Regions from separate parts of the Aurantimonas litoralis genome, predicted to be linked through region 1. Evidence: predicted binding sites of a transcription regulator. Region 1 holds the regulator's gene; the other holds the start of a gene.
What was found. The regulator PhoB, encoded in region 1, activates phosphate uptake and scavenging genes when phosphate is short. The targets are predictions, from matches to a motif close to TGTCATNNANCTGTCAT.

Region 2: the regulator PhoB is predicted to act here: its motif matches at 4,613-4,629, upstream of N7I30_RS15825 (1-acyl-sn-glycerol-3-phosphate acyltransferase).

The regions. Positions count from the first base shown of each region.
Region 1 is NZ_JAPFBM010000004.1:102,520-110,240, forward strand. It holds gene pstA (phosphate ABC transporter permease PstA) at 1-385, shown strand, start outside; gene pstB (phosphate ABC transporter ATP-binding protein PstB) at 409-1,218, shown strand; gene phoU (phosphate signaling complex protein PhoU) at 1,238-1,984, shown strand; gene phoB (phosphate regulon transcriptional regulator PhoB) at 1,990-2,733, shown strand; gene N7I30_RS10290 (GcrA family cell cycle regulator) at 2,839-3,402, opposite strand; gene N7I30_RS10295 (aspartate aminotransferase family protein) at 3,852-5,066, shown strand; gene argF (ornithine carbamoyltransferase) at 5,075-6,028, shown strand; gene N7I30_RS10305 (Hsp33 family molecular chaperone) at 6,021-7,049, shown strand; gene apaG (Co2+/Mg2+ efflux facilitator ApaG/CorD) at 7,123-7,515, opposite strand; gene N7I30_RS10315 (CDP-alcohol phosphatidyltransferase family protein) at 7,610-7,721, shown strand, end outside.
Region 2 is NZ_JAPFBM010000008.1:109,588-117,308, reverse strand. It holds gene N7I30_RS15845 (DUF2336 domain-containing protein) at 1-992, opposite strand, end outside; gene N7I30_RS15840 (flavin reductase family protein) at 1,152-1,772, opposite strand; gene N7I30_RS15835 (nitroreductase family protein) at 1,775-2,359, opposite strand; gene N7I30_RS15830 (RgsD C-terminal domain-containing protein) at 2,522-3,679, shown strand; gene N7I30_RS15825 (1-acyl-sn-glycerol-3-phosphate acyltransferase) at 3,716-4,570, opposite strand; gene thrS (threonine--tRNA ligase) at 4,674-6,650, opposite strand; gene N7I30_RS15815 (LysM peptidoglycan-binding domain-containing protein) at 6,805-7,296, shown strand; gene yidD (membrane protein insertion efficiency factor YidD) at 7,321-7,710, opposite strand.

The DNA.
Region 1 (7,721 bases):
GCGCGCTGCGCTGAAGGCGGTGCCGCCGTCGATCCGCTCGGCGGCGCTGGGGCTCGGCGCTTCGAAGATGCAGATGGTGTTCCAGCACGTCCTGCCGCTGGCCATGCCGGGCATCCTCACGGGCACGATCATCGGGCTGGCCCAGGCGCTGGGCGAGACGGCGCCGCTGCTGCTGATCGGCATGGTCGCCTTCGTGGCGGACTATCCGTCCTCGCCGATGGACGCGTCCACGGCGCTGCCGGTGCAGATCTTCATGTGGGCCAACGAGGCCGAGCGCGCCTTCGTCGAACGGACGTCGGGGGCAATCATGATCCTCCTGGCGTTCCTGGCGGTCATGAACATCACGGCGATCCTTCTGCGACGCCGCTTTGAGAGGCGCTGGTAGACATGCGACAGGAGACCTCCATGATGGAAAATATCCAGGTGACGTTAGCGAAAGGGCCTGTCGTGCAACCCAGACGTCCGATCAAGATGCGATCCGAGAAGGTGACCGTCCATTACGGTCCCAAGCAGGCGCTCTACGACATCGATCTCGATGTCGAGGAGAACCAGGTGACGGCGCTCATCGGACCGTCGGGCTGCGGCAAGTCGACCTTCCTGCGCTGCCTGAACCGGATGAACGACACGATCGACATCGCCAAGGTGGGCGGCAAGATCACGCTGGACGGCGAGGACGTCTACGATCCGGCGATCGACGTGGTCGAGTTGCGGGCGCGGGTCGGCATGGTCTTCCAGAAGCCCAACCCGTTTCCGAAGTCGATCTTCGACAATGTCGCCTACGGTCCGAAGATCCACGGTCTCGCCTCGACCAAGGCCGAGCTCGAGGAGATCGTCGTCACTAGCCTGCGCAAGGCCGGCCTCTACGAAGAGGTCAAGGACCGGCTCGCGGAGCCGGGCACCGGCCTGTCGGGCGGCCAGCAGCAGCGCCTGTGCATCGCCCGCGCCATCGCGGTGTCGCCCGAGGTGATCCTGATGGACGAGCCCTGTTCGGCGCTCGATCCGATCGCGACCGCCAAGGTCGAGGAACTCATCGACGAGCTGAAGCAGAACTACACCATCGTCATCGTCACCCATTCGATGCAGCAGGCGGCGCGCGTCTCGCAGCGCACGGCGATGTTCCATCTCGGCTATCTGGTGGAGGTCGGCCCGACGGAGAAGATGTTCTCCAACCCGGACGACAAGCGCACCCAGGACTACATCACCGGCCGCTTCGGCTGAACGAAGGCAAGGAAGCGTCATGCCCATGACCGAACATACAGTCACGTCCTACGAAGACGAGCTGAAGCTGATCGTCCGCCGGATCTCGGAAATGGGCGGGATGGCCGAGCGGATGGTCGAGCAGTCGGTCGCCGCGCTGATGCGCAGCGACTGGGGGCTGGCCCAGTCGGTGGTCGCCGACGACCTGCTGCTGGACGATGCCCAGCGGGCGCTCGACGAGCGGGCGATCATGACCATCGCCAAGCGCCAGCCGATGGCCGTCGACCTGCGCGAGATCGTCGGCGCCATCCGCATTTCCAACGACCTGGAGCGGATCGGCGACCTGGCCAAGAACATCGCCAAGCGGGTGATCGCGGTCCACGACCACGCCCATCCGGTGCAGCTGGTGCGCGGCATCGAGCATCTGTCGGAAATGGCGCTGGAGCAGCTCAAGGAAGTGCTCGACGCCTATGGCGAGCGGGACTACGAGCGCGCGCTCGCCATGCGCGAGAACGACGAGCAGATCGATGCGATGTACACATCGATCTTCCGCGAACTCCTGACCTACATGATGGAGGATCCGCGCAACATCACCTCCTGCACGCATCTCCTGTTCTCGGCCAAGAACATCGAGCGGATCGGCGATCACGCCACCAACATCGCCGAAACGGTCTATTATATCCAGACCGGCAAGCAGCTCGAAAACGAGCGGCCGAAGGGCGACAACACGGCGACGATGACCCAGCCGGTGCCGAACGACCCGCCGAGCCAGGCTGACGAGGGCTGACAGCGATGAGCGCACGGATCGTCGTCGTCGAGGACGAGGAAGCCCTCGGCATTCTCCTGCGGTACAATCTCGAGGCCGAGGGCTACGTCGTCGACGTCATCGACCGCGGCGACGAGGCCGACATCCGGCTGAAGGAGGAGGTGCCCGACCTCCTGATCCTCGACTGGATGCTGCCGGGCCTGTCGGGCGTCGAGCTGTGCCGGCGGCTGCGCCAGCGCGAGGAGACCGAACGCTTGCCGATCCTGATGCTGACGGCACGCGGCGAGGAGAGCGAGCGGGTGCGCGGCCTTTCGGTCGGCGCGGACGACTATGTCGTCAAGCCGTTCTCGACGCCGGAGCTGATCGCCCGGGTGCGGGCCATGCTGCGCCGCTCCAAGCCCGAGAAGATCTCCAGCCAACTCGTCGCCGGCGACATCGATCTCGACCGCGAGACCCATCGGGTTCGGCGCGCCGGACGCGAGCTCAAGCTCGGACCGACCGAGTTCAAGCTGATGGAATTCTTCATGCAGTCGCCGGGCCGGGTGTTCTCCCGCGAGCAGCTGCTCGACGGCGTCTGGGGCCGCGACATCTATGTCGACGAGCGCACGGTGGACGTGCATGTCGGCCGGCTGCGCAAGGCGATCAATCGCGGCCGTGAGCGCGACCCGATCCGCACCGTCCGTGGCGCCGGCTATGCGCTGGACGAGCAGTTCAGCGCCGCCAGGTCCCCGGCCGCGCCGGCCCGCACGCGGCTGAGCGCCGGCGCCTGACGGGTCTCCGCCCGGCGCCGGGCGGCTGCTTCACGAGCCTGAAACGCATACACCCCGCGCGGCCTGGCCACGCGGGGTGTTTGCGTTTGGTACGGTCTGTGGCGCCTAGCGGGCGCGGCGGCGATCCGAGAAGGGCTGGAAGGCCAGCTTGGCGTGATAGGCGCAATAGGGCGAGGCATCGCGGGCGTTGTTGCCGCAGAAATGGAAGTCCGGCTTCATCGGGTCGCCGACCGGCCATTTGCAGGTGGTCTCGGTCAGCTCGACGAGGCTGAGCTTGCGGGCGATCGGCACCACTTCGGCGCTCTCGCGCTCCTGCGGCTGATCCATCACCTCAAGCTCTTCCTCCGGCTCCATCTTCAGCGCGGTGGCGCCCATGGTGCGCGGCATGGAGCGGCTCGGGGCCTGCTGCTGCGAGGCGGCGACCAGACGGGCCGGCACCACCATCTCGACGGTCTCGACCTCGGCCGTGCGGCGCGGGGCAGGGCGCTCGACGGCGACCGGCTGCGCGACATTCGGCTGGCGGGCCCGCGATTCGAGTTTCAGGCGGTGCACCTTGCCGATCACGGCATTGCGGCTGACGCCGCCCAGGCGGTCGGCGATCTGGCTGGCGCTCAGGCCTTCGGTCCAGAGCTGCTTGAGCAGCTCCACGCGTTCGTCAGTCCAGCCCATGGCAAGCTCCTTTCGGCATAGTCGCGACGGCTGGAATCCCTCCACAAGCGCGACGGCTGACCGCGCCAGAACGCACAAGATATATTGAGGAACTAGGTCCGCCGCACGAAATCTAGTATCTTGACGGCAAGATAGCCCAGCCGCGGACTCGCTGACAAGGCTCGTCGGGGACGCAGGGGAATCGTTTGGGGCTTTTCCCCAGCCTTTGTTGCCGCCCGTGACGTTCGTCAAGCCTATGACGGACAAGCAGGGCGAAAATGCGGTTCGATTGACACCGCGTCGGCTCGCCATGGTATAGCGGAAGCTCCGAAGTCTCGGAAAACGCTGGAAAGCCTGCCCCATCGGCAGGCTTTGGCGTTTCAAGCATCCCGCCCCAGCGGTTCGCGCGCCGGACCGATCCCGCAACAACAACCGGATCCGACCCTCACGATCCAGCAAAGTCAAAGGCCATGGCTGACACGACGGACCATTCCTCGCCGCTCTTCGAGACCTATGCACGCGCGCCGCTCGCCTTCGAGCGCGGCAGCGGCGTCTGGCTGGAGACGCGCGACGGCCGACGTTTCATGGACTTTGGCGGCGGCATCGCGGTGAACTGCCTCGGCCATGCCCATCCGCATCTCGTCGAGACGATGAAGGCGCAGGCCGAGAAGCTGTGGCACGTCTCCAATCTCTACGAGATCCCGGACCAGACGCGGATGGCCGAACGGCTGACGGCGGCGACCTTCGCCGACCGCGCCTTCTTCGCCAATTCGGGCGCCGAGGCGGTGGAATGCGCGATCAAGACCGCGCGGCGCTATCACTACGTCAACGGCGCGCCGGAGCGCTATCGCATCCTGACCTTCGAGGGCGCCTTCCACGGGCGCACGCTGGCGACCATCGCGGCTGGCGGGCAGAAGAAATATCTCGAGGGCTACGGCCCGAAGGTCGAGGGCTTCGACCAGCTGCCCTTCGGCGACCATGACGCGCTGCGCGAGGCGGCGGCCCAGCCGGACGTCGCGGCGATCCTGATCGAGCCGATCCAGGGCGAGGGGGGCATTCGCAGCGTGCCGGCCATGTGCCTGACGGGCCTGCGCGAGATGTGCGACAATCTCGGCATCCTCCTGATCTATGACGAGGTGCAGACCGGCGTCGGGCGGACCGGCAAGTTCTTCGCCTACCAGCATTCGGGCGCCGCGCCGGACATCCTCGCCTCGGCCAAGGGCATCGGCGGCGGCTTCCCGCTCGGCGTCTGCCTGGCGACGGAGCGGGCGGCCAGCGGCATGACGCCGGGCTCGCACGGCACCACCTATGGCGGCAGTCCGCTGGCGATGGCTATCGGCAATGCGGTGCTCGACGTGGTGCTGGACGACGGCTTCCTCGACCATGTCCACGACATGTCGCTGCAGCTCAAGCAGTCGCTGGCCTCGCTCTCGGACCGCTATCCCGACGTGATCGAGGCGGTGCGCGGCGAGGGGCTGCTGATCGGGCTGAAGGCCAAGGTGCCGAACGGCGAACTCGTGGCGCAGATGCGCGAGGAAGGACTTCTGGCGGTGCCGGCGGGCGACAATGTCGTGCGCCTGCTGCCGCCGCTCAACGTCACCGCGGACGAGGTCCGGCAGGCGATGGATCGGATCGAGACGGCGGTGGCGGCCATGTCGGCCGGCAACCGGCGCAAGAGCGCGTGAGGCAGATGATGACGATGGCAAACGGCCCCAAGCACTTTCTCGACATCTCCGCCGTCCCGAGCCGCGACCTGCACGACATCATCGACGACGCCGCCAGGCGCAAGGCGCTCGGCCGCGACGGCCCGAAGCCTTTGGCCGGCAAGGTGCTGGCGATGATCTTCGACAAGCCGTCGACGCGCACGCGGGTGTCCTTCGACGTCGGCATGCGGCAGCTGGGCGGCGAGACGCTGTTCCTGTCGGGCACCGAGATGCAGCTCGGCCGCTCGGAGACCATCGCCGACACGGCGCGGGTGCTGTCGCGCTATGTCGACGCGATCATGATCCGCACCACCACCCATGACCGGCTGACGGAAATGGCGGAATACGCCACGGTGCCGGTGATCAACGGCCTGACCGACGACACCCATCCGTGCCAGATCATGACCGATCTTTTGACCTTCGAGGAAAAGCGCGGCCCGGTGCGCGGCAAGACCTTCGCCTGGACCGGCGACGGCAACAACGTGCTGTCGTCCTTCGTCGAGGCCTCGGCGCGCTTCGCCTTCAACCTGACCATCGCCACGCCGGCGGGGTCGGGGCCGGACATGCGCTTCGTCGAACGGGCTCGCAAAGACGGCGCCTCGATCCTAATTACGGAAGACCCGGTGGAAGCGGTGACCGGCGCCGACTGCGTCGTCACCGACACCTGGGTGTCCATGGGCCGCGAGGAACAGGCACGCGGCCACAATGTCTTCATGCCCTATCAGGTCAACGAACGCCTGATGGCGCATGCCAAGCCCGAGGCACTCTTCATGCATTGTCTCCCTGCCCATCGCGGCGAGGAAGTGACCGACGCCGTCATGGACGGCCCGCAATCGGTGGTCTTCGACGAGGCCGAGAACCGTCTGCACGCGCAAAAGTCCATCCTGGCCTGGTGCTTCGACGCACTCGGCACCGAGACATCCGCGGGGCAGAGCCGTGGCTGATCCGCAGAAGGCGCTCGGCGAGTTCAACTTCGCCGGCGACGATGCCGTCGTGCCGTTCGCGGTCGAGGGCCTCGACGCCCGTGGCCGGGCGGTGCAGCTCGGCCCCATGCTCGACCAGATCCTCGGCCGGCACGACTACCCCGAACCGGTGGCACGGCTTTTGGCGGAGATGGTCGTCCTGACGGTGCTGCTCGGCACGTCGCTGAAATTCGACGGCAAGTTCATTGCCCAGACCCAGACCGACGGTCCGGTGGACCTGCTGGTCGTCGACTTCACCACGCCGTCGAGCGTGCGCGGCTATGCCCGCTTCGACGCCGACAAGCTGGCGGCCGCCGTCAGCGTCGGCGCGACCTCGTCCGAGGCGCTGCTGGGCAACGGCATCATGGCGCTGACCGTCGACCAGGGCGAATACACCCAGCGCTACCAGGGCATCGTGGAACTGGCCGGCTCGTCCATGGAGGAGGTCGCCGAGGCGTATTTCCGCCAGTCCGAGCAGATCCCGACCGCGGTGAAGCTGGCGGTGGCGCGGATCGTCAAGCGCGGCGAGAACGGCTTCGTGGAAAGCTGGCGCGCCGGCGGCCTGGTGGCACAGTTCCTGCCGGAATCGCCGGAGCGCATGCGCATGCCGGACCTGCCGGGCGGCGACGCGCCGGAGGGCGTCGAGGACGAGCTGGGCGATTTCGAGCCGGACGATTCCTGGGTCGAGGTGCGGGCGCTGGTCGACACGGTCGAGGCGTCGGAGCTTGCCGATCCCGATGTCGGCGTCGAGCGGCTGCTCTTCCGCCTGTTCCACGAGCGGGGCGTGCGGGTGTTCCCGCCCAATCCGGTCGCCGACGACTGCTCGTGCAATCGCGAGCGGATCAAGGGCGTGTTGTCGAACTTCTCCGCCGAGGAGATCACCGAGAGCGTCGAGGACGGCGAGATCGCGGTGACCTGCGAGTTCTGCGGCGAGTCCTACAGCTTCGATCCGTCGGAATTCACGGACGCCGAAAGCGACAAGAGCCCCGACGGCGAGAGCTGATCCCACACTTTTCGCGCGCGACCGGTTCGGGCGCGGGGACGGGGCGCTGACGGCGGCCGGCGGGTTCGCGCGGCTAGTTCAGCACCCGCTGGCGGGCCGGCACGTCGAGCGAGAAGGCCGGGATCTCCACCTGGAACAGCGTGCCGTCCTCCTGCTCCATGCGGTAATGGCCGCGCATGAAGCCGGACGGCGTGCCCAGCGGGCAGCCGGAGGTGTAGGTGAAGCTGTCGCCGGGCGCGAGCCGCGGTTCCTCGCCGACGACGCCGGGGCCGCTGACTTCCTCGACGTGACCATTGGCGTCGGTGATGTGCCAATATCGTGATCGCAGCCGGGTCGTTTGCCGGCTGCCGTTCTCGATCTCGACCGTATATGCCCAGATCCAGCGTCCGTCGTCCGGCATCGACTGGTCTTCCAGATAGGTCGGTGTCACCGTGACCGTGATGCCGTGCGTCGTCGCCCTGTACATGGCCCCATACCCGAATGGCGTGTCGCGTCGCTTCCGTTATCGCGGCGCGGCCGGTTCGGGTCAACGGCGGGTCGCCGCATGGACGGAGAAAGCCTTGCTCGACGGTGTTCTGAAACGGCAGATCGACCCGCCGATCGACTGGCTGGCGGGCGGGCTGGCGCGGCTGAAGATCGGCGCCAACACCGTGACGGTCGCCGGCCTCGTGT
Region 2 (7,721 bases), on a different contig from region 1:
GGCACGTCCTCGACCGCCACGGACAGGCGTCCGGTGGCAAGTTCACGCCATACCGAGACGGCGCAGCGAAACAGCGGCGCCGAAGCGACGGGAAGCCCGGCCGCCGTCATCAGCGTGCGGAAGGCGCTCTGGCGGCCATCGGCGAGAATCGTCCGCACGCGGCGGTCGGACATGGCCGAGAGCCGCACGAGCGCGGCGGCGAAGAGATCGATATTGCCGGTGCAGACCGTGCGCAGCAGGAAGGCGACGTTGAGCTGGCCGCTGGCGCGCAGATGCTCGACCAGCGCCGGCACTTCGGCCTCGCCGATATTGTCGGCCAGGAGCGCCGTCGCCCGTTCGCAGGCTTCGAAGGCCAGCCGGTCGGCGCGGTCGCCGCCAACGAGGTTGCGCAGCATGGGCAGTTCCGCCAGCGCCTGCCCGGTCCGCAGGATCAGGGTCTGGCGCACGGTCGACGGCAGGTCGTCCCGCGCCATCAGCGCGCCGCGCAGCGCGGCGACCTCGCCATGCCGCTCGGAGATCCGACGGTAGCTGATGCTGGCGATCCCGGCACCCGGATTGCCGAGCAGCGTGATGCATGTGTCGGATGCGGCGAGTTCCGCCAGGGCGGCCGCGACCCGAGCCGAGACAAGGCGGCGCGCGGCGATGGCGCCCCGCAGGGCCTCGGAGCCGGTGGCGACGAGATCGATCAGGTCGTCGTCGGAAAGGGCCGGCGAGCGGCCCGCCACGATGCAGGCGATGCTGTCATTGTCCTCGCAGAGCGCGCGCAGGACGGCGCGCGGCGCCCCTCGCCCGTCGGCCAGTTCCAGCGCCATTGCCTGGCGCACCTTCGGCGAGGGATCGTCGAGCATGAGCATCAGGGCCGCGTCGGCGCCCGGCCGCTCCTCGGCGGTGATGCGCCCGTCGAGCAGCGCGCGCGAGAGGATTGCGGCGCCTTCGGCCCGCTGCGTGCTGGTCGCCGTCTCACACCATTTGACGAACCGCTGAACGATCATGGAACTGGCGACCTCTGCTGCGCACCCGACTGTTGAAAGCGAGTGTGTCAGGCAAAGGTTTAGGCTTCGTTCACCATATCGATCGACGAAGCATCAACCATGTCGGCAGGTCGCGCCCCCGCGACCGGTCCGTCGCAGGGGCGCGTTTCGGCGTCGCGGTCAGCTGTCGCTGGCATCCTCCAGCGTCGGCCGGCGCATCTGGAACACCTCGTCCGCGACGGCGTAGTCGAGATAGCCGAGCCGCGACAACGGGCGGGCGAGACCCATGTCCAGCATGCCGTTCCGCAGCACCGATTCGGCGATGTGGATGCCGACGACCTGCCCGATGACCATCACCCAGTCCGACGGCTTGCCGTCGACATCTACCGGCTGGAACGATTGCGTGACCTTGCATTCGAGCGCTGCCGGGCTCTCGGCGACGCGCGGCGCGGCCACGAGGCGGCACGGCGCCTCGGTCAGGCCGGCCAGCTCGAACTCGCTGCGACCGCGCGGTGCCGGCGCCGAGGTGCGGTTCACCGCCTCGGCCAGATCGCCGGTCGCCATGTTGGCGACGAACTCGCCGCTCTCGATGGCAAGGTTGGCCGAATCCTTGAAGCCGGCCGAGGCGAACATCACCAGCTTGGGATGGTCGCTGACCGCGTTGAAGAAGCTGTAGGGCGCGAGATTGACCGCGCCGTCCTTCGCGCGCGTCGAAATCCAGCCGATGGGCCGCGGGGCGACGATGGCCTTGAAGGGATCATGCGGCAGTCCGTGATCGCCGCGCTCGGGTTCGTAGAACAGCATCAGCCCGCCTCCCTCGCCCGTGCCTCGGTGACGATGTCGGCGAGGTCCGGCCGCGGACGTTCCGTCGGCGCCTCCTGCGGCGTGCCGACATGCACGAAGCCGACGACCTTCTCGTCCGCGCCTATGCCGAGAAGCGCCTTGGCGTCCTCGTCATAGGCGATCCATTCCGTCACCCAGTTGGCGCCGTAGCCATGCGCATGCACCGCGGTGACGAGGTTCATCGCCGCCGCGCCGGCGGACAGCACCTGCTCCCAAACCGGGATCTTCACATGCTCGCGGGCCGTCGACACGATTCCGATGACGAGCGGGCTGCGGCTGAGCCGGGTCGATTCGGCGCGCTGGCGCGCCTCGCTCAGCGGTGCGCCCTCGCGCTCCTCGGCCAGTTCGGCGAGCGCCTTTCCCAGGTCGATCGCCGCGTCGCCGCGGTAGAGGATGAAACGCCACGGCGCCAGCTTGCCGTGATCGGGAACGCGCGATGCGATCTCTAGAATCTGATCGAGCTCGGCCCCTTCGGGGGCTGGCGCTGCGAGCAGCGGAATCGGGATCGAGCGCCGGGTGGCGAGGAATGTCGTCGTGTCGGTCAAGGCAGCGTCCTTACGTGATGGCGCGTTCCAGCTAGCCCCTGGCGGCCGCCAGATCAAACGGGCCCCGCCGCGCGAAACGGCGGATCGGCGCGGCGAATTCGCCGTGGCATGAGCATTCGCCTTGAATTCGTCCATCATCTGGGGTCATGAGAGACGGGGTTTATGAAAGCAGGGGTCTGGTTCGTGGCGGTCGATGCCCGTCTTGTGGCGATCATCAGTTCGATAGTGGTCGCGACGAGTCCGGGGCTGGCGCAGGATATCCCGATTCCGTCGCTGCTCGATCGCGGGGGCGGCCTGTTCGGCGGCGAGCCGCGCAAGCCGGGCGCCTATGTCTCCCCTTCCGCCAGCGAATTGCTGCCCAATGCCGCGGATGTGGGCGCAGCGCCGACCCGCGGCCTGCAGCGCTTCGACCCGATCGCCCTGCCCGTCGCACCCGGCATTCCGAAGGCGCCGAAGATCGAGCTTCCGGGTCTGCCCGCCTACGCGCCGCAGAACATGCCCAGCCAGGACATCATCCGTTCGCGCGCGACGCTGACCCTGAAGGCGCGGCTGACCGAGGACGGCGAACCGATCCCCAACGGGCTCGTCTGGCGGCTGTTCTCGGCCATTCCGGCCATCGACGGACGCGCGACGCTGATCGCCTCGTCCGAAAGCAGCGAAGCGAATTTCGAGGTCCCGGCCGGGTCCTACATCCTGCATGTCGGCTTCGGCCGCGCCGGGGTCGTGAAGCGGATCGACTTCACCGGCGTGAAGACGCAGGAAACCATCACGCTGAATGCCGGCGGCCTGCGGCTGGACGCCATGGTCGGCGACGGCCAGACGATCGAGCCGGCCCGCCTCTCCTTCGACGTCTACAGCGACGCCGAGAACGAGAGCGACCGCGACCTGATCGCCAGCGACGTGCCACCCAACAAGGTGCTGCGGCTGAACGCCGGCACCTATCACATCGTGTCCAGCTACGGTTCGGTGAACGCCTCGGTGCGCGCCGACATCCGGGTCGAGCCCGGCAAGGTCACCGACGCGACCCTGCAGCACCGCGCCGCCCTCTTGACGATGAAGCTGGTGCGCGAACCCGGCGGCGAAGCAATCGCCGATACGGCGTGGTCGGTAACCACGGCCTCGGGCGATCCGGTGCGCGAAAGCGTCGGCGCGTTTCCGTCGATGGTGCTGGCCTCGGGCGACTACGTCATCGTCGCCCGCAACAACGACAAGGTCTACCAGCGGGCCTTCGCGGTGGAACCCGGCCAGAACACCGATGTGGAAGTACTGACTTCGGATCTCGCGGAGACGCCGGACCCGCTTGCCGGATCGGGCGACTAGCCCCGATCGATCATTCCCTTCGGTCTGACGTGTGGGTCAGGCGGCGATCGGTTCGAACGCCGACTGTGGCTGGGCGGCCGGCCGCGCCAGATTGAACACGGCCTGGCGCAGGCGCTCGGTCAGTAGCCGTCGGTCGCCGATGGCGGACAATTCCCCGGATGTGATCAACGGCCCGATGCTGAGGTCGATGGACCGGCCGTATCTGCGCCGGAACTCGCCGATCAGCAGCCCGACGCGAAGCGTCATCGACCAGCGGCTGACGAGATGGAACAGCGGCCCGTTCTGGCCGTGGACATGGATCGGCAGAACGGCGGCGCCGCCCGACCGGATCAGCCGCGCCGTGAACTGCTTCCAGGGCAGATCGGCTGCCTCGCCGAAGATCTTCGGCGCCGTGGCCACGCCGCCGGCCGGGAAGACGACGATGGTCGTGCCCTCGGCCAGGAGCCGCATCGCCTCGACCCGGGTCGCCATGTTGGCTGCCATCGCCGCGCGCGTCTCCTCGAAGGAGACCGGCAGCCCATAGGCGGCCATTTCGGGGATCTTCATCAGGTCGGCATTGATGAGGATGCGGAATGGCCGGCCGAGTTGTTCGGCCAGGGCCAGAAGCGCAACGCCGTCGCCGATCCCGAAGGGATGGTTGGCGACCATCACCAGACGTTCGGGCAGTGTTGCCGGGTCCGGCAGGCGGCCCTCGATCCGCAGGCTGATCCGCATCAGATCGAGCATCATGCCGAAGGCCGGCACGTCGCCGGATGCGAGGTGGCGCTGCCAGACCGCATAGAGCCGGGCGAGCCGGCGGCGGCCGGAGAGTTCTTCCATGGAGCGGATGGCGAGGCGCCGGACGAGCGTGTCCGAGGGACGGGCGTAGGTCAGATGGGTCGTGGTTCGCATCGGCCGGCCATGAACGGTTTCCCCGTCCCTAGCCGACGACCGATGACAGGCCGATGACGAAAACGGGCCCCGGATCGGCTCCGGGGCCCGTCGAATGTCCGTCTCAGGCTACCTTGCGGCGTGCCTTCTGGCGGCGCTTCAGGTCCGGCGGCACGGCCTCGTCGGCGAGCGCCGCGACCGCGTCGTCCAACGCCATCGGCGTCTGTTCGCGCGCGCCCAGACGGCGGATGTTGACGGTCCGCTCCTCGGCCTCGCGCTTGCCGCAGACCATGATCACCGGGACCTTGGCCATGGAGTGCTCGCGGACCTTGTAGTTGATCTTCTCGTTGCGAAGATCGGTCTCGACCTGCAGTCCGGCCTGACGCAGCTCCTCGGCGACCTGCAGCGCATAATCATCGGCTTCGGAGGTGATCGTCGCCACGACGACCTGCAGCGGCGACAGCCACAGCGGCAGATGGCCGGCGCAGTTCTCGATCAGGATGCCGATGAAGCGCTCGACCGAGCCCAGCATCGCGCGATGCAGCATCACCGGTGTCTTCTTCTCCGAATCGCGATCGATGTAGAACGCGCCGAAGCGGCCCGGCAGGTTGAAGTCCACCTGGTTGGTGCCGACCTGCCATTGCCGGCCGATCGCGTCGCGCAGGGTGTACTCGTATTTCGGGCCGTAGAACGCCCCGTCACCCTCGGCGACCGCCGTGGTGATGTGGCCCGCGCCCTGCTCCTCGATGATGGCGAGAACGTCGCGCATCGAGGCTTCCGCCTTGTCCCACAATTCGTCCGACCCGACGCGCTTCTCGGGCCGCGTGGACAGCTTCACCAGCACGTCCTCGAAGCCGAAATCGCGATAGATCGACAGGATCAGATCGTTGATCTTCAGGCTCTCGGCGGTGATCTGCTCCTCGGTGCAGAAGACGTGGGCGTCATCCTGCGTGAAGGCGCGCACACGCATCAGCCCGTGCAGCGCGCCGGACGGCTCGTAGCGATGCACGGCGCCGAACTCGGCGATCTTCAGCGGCAGGTCGCGATAGCTCTTCAGCCCGTGCTTGAAGATCTGCACGTGCCCCGGGCAGTTCATCGGCTTCAGCGCGAAGACCCGCTCGTCCTCCGTCTCGGTGACGAACATGTCCTCGTGATATTTCTCCCAGTGCCCGGAGGTCTCCCAGAGCGAGCGCTCGAGGAGCTGCGGCGCGTTCACTTCCTGGTAGCCCTCGGCCTCCTGGCGTCGGCGCACATAGGAGACGAGCGTCTGGTAGAGACGCCAGCCCTTCGGATGCCAGAACACCGTGCCCGGTGCGTCCTCCTGGAAATGGAACAGGTCCATCTCGCGGCCGAGCCGCCGGTGGTCGCGCTTCTCGGCCTCTTCCAGCATGTGGAGATAGGCCGCGAGCTGCTCCTTGGTGGCCCAGGCGGTACCGTAGATGCGCGTCAGCATCGGATTGTTGGAATCGCCGCGCCAGTAGGCGCCGGCCACCTTCATCAGCTTGAAGGCGTCGCCGATCTGGCCGGTCGCCGCCATGTGCGGACCGCGGCAGAGGTCGAACCAGTCGCCCTGGCTGTAGATCTTCAGGTCCTGGCCCTCGGGAATCGCGTCGACGAGCTCGACCTTGTAGGCCTCGCCCTTCTCGGCGAAGACCGCCTTCGCCTTGTCGCGCGACCAGACCTCCTTGGTGAAGGGCGCGTTGCGGCGGATGATCTCGGTCATCTTCTTCTCGATGACCGGCAGGTCGTCCGGCGTGAACGGCGTGTCGCGGGCGAAATCGTAGAAGAAGCCGTTCTCGATCACCGGGCCGATCGTGACCTGGGTGCCCGGCCACAATTCCTGCACCGCCTCGGCCATGACGTGCGCCGCATCGTGGCGGATCAGCTCCAGCGCACGCGGGTCGTCGCGGGTGATGATCTCGATCGCCCCGGCACGACCGACCGGGTCGGCCAGGTCGCGGACCTCGCCGTCGAGCGCATAGGCGACGGATTTCTTGAGAAGCGATTTGGAGATGCCGCCCGCGATGTCCCGGCCGCTCGTGTCGGCCTCGTATTCGCGCACGGATCCATCGGGGAAGGTCAGGGAAACGGCGTTCGCCATCATGTATCTCTTTCGTTCCAGTCCCGCCTACGATCGCGGGTGGTTGCTGTGACCGGCAACGGCCGGCCGAACGGTGGCAGTCGGGTACGATTGCTCAAGGGGTTCGGGCGGGATATATTTGGATGCGGCGTTCCGATGCAAGGGAGCCAGTTCGATGAACATCGAAATCCTGCAGCCGAAGCCTTTCGATCTTGTCGGAAGCCGGATCCTGATCGCCGGTAACGCGGTCGGTTTCGAAGGGCATCTGTCGATCCTCATCGGCGAAGGCCATGACGAGGTCTCTGCCTCCGCCACGGCCGGCTCGACATCGATCCGCCAGTTCCAGGCGGCGGTCGACATTCCCGATGGCACCGCCTTCACCCTCAACCGGCTGTTCGTGACCGTCTCAGACGACAGCGGCGGCGGCGACGGGGTGCCTCCCCCGACCGTGACGGTGCCGGTTCTCTACGGCCCGCTGATCCTGCCGGGCTTTTCCGGCTACTGGCTGCACCAGGTGGCTGCCGGGGACACGCTGTCGAAGCTGGCGCTGCGCTATTTCGACGACGCCACCAAATTCCCGATCATTCATCAGGCGAACCAGCACATCGTCGCCAATCCGAGCCTGATCTTTCCCGGCCAGGTGCTGCGGATCCCCCGCGCCTTCTGAGCGTCGGCCAAACTAAGTAGGCCGCTAGTCCGGAGTACGCTCAGCCGGGCGGCCCAGCCGCAGCAATCGCCACGGCGCCCACCAGCGGTGCCGTGGCGGCAAGGCGCTGGGAACATTGTCGATGCCGCTGGTGCCGAACGGGCCGCAGCGGCCGACGCGAAAGACGGACAACCAGCCGCCGCTCCACAGGCCATGGCGCGCCACGGCCTCATAGGCATATTCCGAGCAGGTCGGCAGATGCCGGCAATGGCTGCCGATCATCGGCGACAGGGTCAGCTGGTAGAGGCGCACGAGACCGAGGCCCAGATACCGGCCGGGCGTTGCCCGCCACGGGCCGGAATAGTTGCGGCCGGCCGCAGTGCCGGCGTCGGCGGCATGGCGGGGATTGGCATCGTCGGTGCGGTGGTCGCACATGGGCCTAGTGC